One region of the Paenibacillus sp. FSL W8-0187 genome, then DNA from elsewhere that is predicted to be linked to it. Evidence: predicted binding sites of a transcription regulator. Region 1 holds the regulator's gene; the other holds the start of a gene.
The links. The regulator CtsR, encoded in region 1, represses protease genes until heat stress. The targets are predictions, from matches to a motif close to ATGGTCAATAAAGGTCAAACA.
Positions count from the first base shown of each region.

Region 1 (3,415 bases):
TCGGTCATAACGGATATCTGGTCAGCACGCTGCCGGATAACCCGCTTGGCGAAGCGGCGATTTCCTACCTGCGCAAGCTTGGCATCGACACTGCGCTCATTAGCCGCGGAGGCAAATATGTCGGCATGTACTTTCTGGAGAATGGCTTTGGTGTAAGACCCGGACGTGTAACTTATACGGATCGACTGGGCAGCAGCTTTAATACGGCGGAGGATGCCATGTACGATTTCGGTGCGATTGCTGAAAAGATAGACATGGTCCATTTTTGCGGGATTACCCTTTCCATGAACGATACGGTACGGGGCCAAATGAAGACACTGGCTCGTGAAGTTAAAAAAAACGGCGGAACCGTTGTGTTCGATTGCAATTATCGTCCCACTTTATGGGGGGCGGACCGCTACGAGTTTGCCAAGCCGCACTATGAGGAAATGCTGTCTTTAGCGGATATCGTTTTTATGAATGAGAAAGATGCCATCTATATCCTTGGCATGGAGACGACCCGGGAGGATCAGAGCGAACAGCTGCAGGAGTTGATCCCGAAGGTGGCAGCGAAGTATAATATTACGGTTGCGTCGGGTACCCACCGCAAGATCAACGGGGATAACACTCATTCCCTGCAAGGCTATCTCTACACGGATGGAGCGTTTCACTTTTCCAAAACCTTGACGTTTTCCGTCCATGACCGTATCGGCGCAGGTGATGCCTACGCCAGTGGGGTGATTCACGGGATCTCGGAGGGATATGAACCGAATCGGACGGTTGATTTTGCCGCAGCTGCGGCGATGCTTGCCCATACCGTAACAGGGGATACGCCGACGGCGAGCGAACGCGAAGTGCTTCAGGCAATGAGTCATCATATGTCTGACGTGGAAAGGTAGGAGGAAGCATGTCGATCACGCGGAAGAACGGTCCGTTATACTTGCAAATCAAGAAGATCATAAAAGATCGGATTCTGCATGGGGAGTATCCACTTGGCTCCCATATTCCTTCCGAGCCGCAGCTGGAACAGGAATTTAACGTTAGCAAAATGACGGTCCGCAATGCGATCCAGGAGTTGTATCAGGAAGGGTATGTAGAGAAGCGGAGCGGGGTAGGAACGATTGTGACCCGGAACACTTCCTTCTCCAAGCTTTCCAAAGGCAAGCTGTTCACCGAGATTCTGGTCGAAGAAGGACACCAGATTCGGAAACGCCACCTGAAGACGGAATGGGTGCTCAATGAGCCGGATAGCGAATTGTTCTTAAAATTCGGAGAGCGGTGCCTGCTTATTGAACGTTTGTATTTACTGGACGGGAGCCCTTTCATTTACTACACCCACTATGTGTCATCCCAAGTGGATATGGGTGAAGAGTTCGGTTCCACCGAACTGCCGTCTCTGTATGACCGCATCGAGGAGAGTCAAATTACGCTGGAGAATTTCCGCGACCGTTTTCTGGCGACCGTGGCAAATGAGGAGATTGCCTCCTTGCTTGAAGTAAGTATAGGCGCGCCGTTACTGAAGCGGCTCAGATCCTCTTATGACGGGACAGGCAGTATCATTGAATACAGCATCGGTTATTACAACACGGAATTACAGCACTACTTGATCAGTTATGACGCTTGAAGATGTAGACGATACAGGAGCACGATATGGAGAAGTGGCCTTGAGACCGGTTTTCACCCGGCATGAAGGCTGCTTCTTTTTTGTTGCCCTTGAAATGAATTGTTCTTGGGAAAGAGGCTATAAGCGGTCAAAGAACTGGGTACAATAAGAATAACTGCTAACCGCGATAAATTGAGAAGAACCCTCTTGGCAAAATGAAAAAATGTGCTATAATGAGATCAAAGTCAAAGAAAGTCAAAGTCAACGAGAGGGTTCGCTGATTTTGATTATGGTTAAAATTAACGTATAAGCAAGGCTCTGTGCGGACGTGTAAGATCACTATCCGTCTTAACGTTTCAAACAGTGGAGGATGAACAGACTAATGCGTAATATCTCTGATATTATCGAACAATACCTGAAGAGCATACTGCAGGAAAGTCCGGAGGGTACCGTTGAAATTCAACGCAACGATCTGGCGGAGCAATTTTCTTGCGTTCCTTCCCAGATCAACTACGTGATCAGTACACGGTTCACGCTGGAGAAGGGCTTTCTTGTCGAGAGCAAGCGCGGCGGGGGCGGGTACATACGCATCCAGCGTATCGAGCTTCCCCAGCATACTGCACTCCAGCAGCATCTTCACCATACCATCGGCAGCATGATTGATCAGACGGTGGCTGAAGGATTGATTTACCAGCTGGAGGAATCCCGGTTTTTAACGAGGCGGGAGGCCAGCCTGATGCGGGCCGCCATTTCGAGGGAGTGCCTGAATGTGAAGCTTCCTTATCGGGATGAGCTGCGTGCAAGGATTATGAAGGCGATGCTTATTTCTTTATTAGGTAAGTGAGTCTGTGTAAGGAGGCATCGGATTATGTTATGCCAAGAATGCGGTAAACGGCCGGCGACACTTCATTTCACCAAAATTGTGAACGGGGAGAAAACGGAGTTTCATTTTTGTGAAACCTGTGCCCGTGAAAAAGGGGAATTGATCCCCGGCACGTCGAATGGTTTTTCTATACACAGTTTGCTGTCAGGTCTTCTGGATCTGGATCCTTCAGGCAAGGGCCAGAGCCCCGGTGCAAAAATGGCTCAGACGCTGCAATGTGAAGAATGCGGTATGACGTATTCCCAGTTCAGCAAGCTTGGCCGGTTCGGCTGCAGCTCGTGTTATAAATATTTCTCGGATCGATTGGATCCATTGTTTAAGCGAGTCCATGGGGGGACTTCCCATGTCGGCAAAGTGCCGAAGCGTACGGGTGGCCGGATTCAGATCAAACGCCAAATCGATGACCTTAAGAAGGAGCTTCAAATTCGGATCGTGCAGGAGGAGTTTGAAACGGCTGCCGAGATACGGGACCAAATCCGTGAGCTGGAGCGAAATATGGCTCAGGGATAAGATTGTAAGATTTTGCACTTTAGTAGGAGGAATGCGTGATGTCTAATCTCCGGTTTACCGATTCGGCGCTGAGCGAGTGGATGCGCGGGAACGGTCAGGATTCCGACATTGTCATCAGCACCCGTGTTAGGGTGGCGCGCAATCTGCAGCATCTTCCTTTCCCGCTGCTGGCAACGGATCAGCAGTCAGGAGAAGTGCTAGAGCGCCTGACGGATGTATTGAAGAATAAGGACGATTTGCAGGAATTCGGGGATTTGCATGTAATTAAATTAAGTGAGATTGATGAGCTGGATAAGAAGGTTCTTGTTGAGAAGCATCTAATCAGTCCCAATCTGGCGAATGAATCCCGAAACGGTGCAGTCATCCTTACTGAAGATGAATCCGTCAGCATTATGATCAATGAAGAGGATCACCTGCGCATCCAGTGTTTATATCCCGGA
Region 1 covers NZ_CP150206.1:6,689,668-6,693,082, reverse strand. The annotation lists gene MKY48_RS30485 (sugar kinase) at 1-878, shown strand, start outside; gene MKY48_RS30480 (GntR family transcriptional regulator) at 887-1,603, shown strand; gene MKY48_RS30475 (CtsR family transcriptional regulator) at 1,965-2,426, shown strand; gene MKY48_RS30470 (UvrB/UvrC motif-containing protein) at 2,451-2,975, shown strand; gene MKY48_RS30465 (protein arginine kinase) at 3,014-3,415, shown strand, end outside.

Region 2 (3,415 bases), 940 kb from region 1:
CCATGGCATCTCCGATGCCGTGAATAATGACTCGGCAGCGCCTGATCACATCCACAATTTCCTGGATATGCTGATCTTGCACCAAAGACTGGTAGGCATCTTCGCCTAGCAGATCTGGTACATGAAGTAATCGGTACTCAGCCCCCACACGCTTTGCCATCTTGGAGGCAATGGTGTTCGCTTGAATCTCGACACTCTCCCCGAGACCGCCCCGGGCAGGCACAAACCAAGTGCTTGTCAGCGGTTCGCCACCAGGTAAAGAGGACATCTGCTCTGCTACTTCGGCGAGCGTGGAGCCGCCTGTTACGGCGATCGTATCTCCATCCTTTACAAAGCTTAGCAGCGTTCTTGCTCCGGCACGGCCAAGCTCGCGTTTGACTTCCGGAGATAACTCACTGTCACCGGGAATAATGACCACTTTACGAAGCCCGTAAGCCTGACGAATCTTCTCTTCCAGTTCAACCAGTCCGAATAACTCATTCATAACCGGTTCGAGTTCCTCCAGCAAGCATATCCCTGAGCTGCTGATCCGCATGCCAAGCGTTTCAATCTCGATTAGCCCCTGCGCTTTCAGAAGATCAGTCTCTGCTCTGAGGACACGCTCGGTCATCGAGAGTGATGAAGCCAATGTTCTTCGGCCAACAATTCCGGACAGCTTGATCTGATGAAGGATGGAATATCTTCGTTTAAGAATTTCCATCAGATCCGGCAGAAGCTGCTCTTGTATTTCTAATAGGTTACGCATGCATTCCACTCCTGCAAACTTCGTCTCGGCTCTCCTCTACCTGGTCGTAAAATGTCCCAGTTGAACTTTTTAAGTCCCACCCTTATTCTAACCAATAATCCTGCCGGTTGCAAGTGTCCGAAAGTATATTTCTCTACCCCAAGCATTCTTATTCATTATGACCAACTACAGGCTTGTCTATATAATAGGAACAAAGTTTTGTCTGCTATTGTATTTTTGAAATAGATGCGGTATAATCAACTTCGTTGCTAATTTTTTAGATATCAGAAAGTATAAACTTCGCGGAGTCAGCTTCCTGATATCGCAAGAAAAACTACCGCTAAACGCGGTCTGTCTTCTTTGAATGTACGTCGATAGACATTTTTCTTATGCGCCCGTGGTCCAATGGATATGACGTAGGCCTCCGGAGCCTGAGATCGAGGTTCGATTCCTCGCGGGCGCGCCATTTTATCTTTATTCTCTATACTGATTACCCTAAAGTGCCCATGACGGCTCTTTTTTTTACCCAATAGTTTGACTATCTTTGACTTTTTGATTTAAATTGTTTATCATGTGGGTAATACGGTAACAGTATTTATATGAGGTACTTAAGAGGAGGTTTTCCACGTGAGTTTTATACCTATGGTCGTTGAACAAAGCAACCGCGGTGAGCGGGCGTACGACATCTATTCCAGATTGCTGAAAGACCGCATTATCTTCCTCGGCTCCGACGTAAATGACGTGGTCGCCAATTCCATCATTGCCCAAATGCTGTTCTTGTCGGCTGAGGATCCTGAGAAGGATATTCATCTTTACATCAACAGTCCTGGCGGTTCCATTACCGCAGGTATGGCGATATTCGATACGATGCAGTTCATTAAGCCGGACGTTTCGACGATCTGTGTCGGCATGGCTGCTTCTATGGGTGCATTCCTGCTCAACGCAGGCGCTAAAGGCAAACGTTACGGTCTGCCTAACAGCGAGATTATGATTCACCAGCCGCTCGGCGGCGCACAGGGTCAAGCTACGGATATTGAGATCCGTGCTCGCCGCATTCTCAAAATGCGTGACAAGCTGAACCGCATCCTGTCTGATCGCACTGGCCAACCGCTGGAGCGCATCGAGAAGGATACCGATCGCGACTACTTCATGACGGCCGACGAAGCCAAAGAATATGGCCTGATCGATCAAGTATTAGAGAATACACCGCCGCAAGGCTTATAAAAGAAATGAAGTAAAGGGCAGGCGCCGTTATCTGGTGCCTGCCCTTTCTTATTCTCTGAAGGGGATTTATTGAAAACTTCAATTCGGGAGAGTGAGAGTATCCCCTTCGGTCGCTGTTGAAATCAGGAAACTGGAATGAATGGATAGGTTGTTTCCCGATTTCAAAGGCGAACGCGTTGCTCCTCCGGGGATACTCTCACTGGAGGGGACAACTTTTTCAATAAAACCTAAAGACGGTAAGGCGCCCCTCCTAAAAGGCCTGCCTTACCTTGAAAGGAGGGGAATAAAGGAAAGCCACGCACCGTGCAGAAGCAGTGTGCAAAATGTACAAAACATGCAAATTGTCATCGAGGCAAGCCTCTCGATAAACGCGAAAATCCCCTGATCATAGGAAGCGGGAGTATGCGCTCCACTCCTTCGTGATCAAGGGATTTTCCGCCAATGGTTCCAGCACAGCGTTACATCAGGACAACATAATGTTTCTAGACAAGCTATAGTATGAAAATAAATGATTGCAGTTTACACAAACCGCTTACCGTATATTCTTACTTCCACTCTTTCAGGTTCAGCTCAAATTCCGGGAATCCATAGGCATACGCGGTGTACTCATAAAGCTGGAAGTACAGCATCGCAGCATTATCCTTCACATAAAAATCAGCATCCGCAGGCACGCCCTCAAATCCGCCGAGGTAGCCCCCTTCTTTTTTCATCGTGTTCAGCACAAGGTTGTTCAGCTTCTGTTTATTCTTGCCCTGCATGTTGATGAAATCGCCCAGCTTCATTTGCTTGCCATCCTTCAAGGAGAAGGTGAAGCTTTTACGGAAGGTCATCCCATGGGCGCCGCCGGTATAAGAATAATCATACGTCGTAATGCTCAGGATATCGTTCTGGTTGTAATGAACCACAAAGTCACCACTGAATTCGTAGGAGAGATTGGATTCCGAAGGAGGGAATTCTTCAGCATTCCCTTCAGCACCTGTGATTACGCCGGAAGCATTTTCTTTCAAAACTTTGTTGATTTCAGCTTGGACCTCTGCATTATCGAGTCCACTGATTACAGGATAATTCACAACGGCATCCACGCCTTGAATCTTCTTCTTCAGCGCAACCGATTTAATGGTAATATCATTCTGTTTCTTTGGTGTCATGCTGAGTGTTTTCAAGGAAGGATTCCATTGTCCTTGAACACCCATATATTCGCTGATCGTTTTGAATGGCACATACAGACGACCATTGATGATCTGTCCGCCAGGCTCGCCGGCATACGAACCATTCACCAGAATACCGATTTCAGTTGAAGCATATACAATGGCACTCAGTTTGTTATAACCGTTACCCAGTGTATACGTACGGTTTTTTGCATCATATTTAAGAGGCATCCCCAGGCCGTCCCGCAAAGCGTTTGCCGGTACATAAGTTACCCCGTGCAGCACGAGACCTTTCTGTGACAGGGTCTTGCCATTCCAT
Region 2 covers NZ_CP150206.1:227,147-230,561, reverse strand. The annotation lists gene MKY48_RS01140 (sugar-binding domain-containing protein) at 1-745, opposite strand, end outside; tRNA gene MKY48_RS01135 (tRNA-Arg) at 1,116-1,190, shown strand; gene clpP (ATP-dependent Clp endopeptidase proteolytic subunit ClpP) at 1,352-1,948, shown strand; gene MKY48_RS01125 (hypothetical protein) at 2,088-2,333, shown strand; gene MKY48_RS01120 (DUF4163 domain-containing protein) at 2,494-3,415, opposite strand, start outside.
Region 2: a site for CtsR is predicted at 1,256-1,276, ahead of clpP (ATP-dependent Clp endopeptidase proteolytic subunit ClpP). Genes of this name have one in related genera too.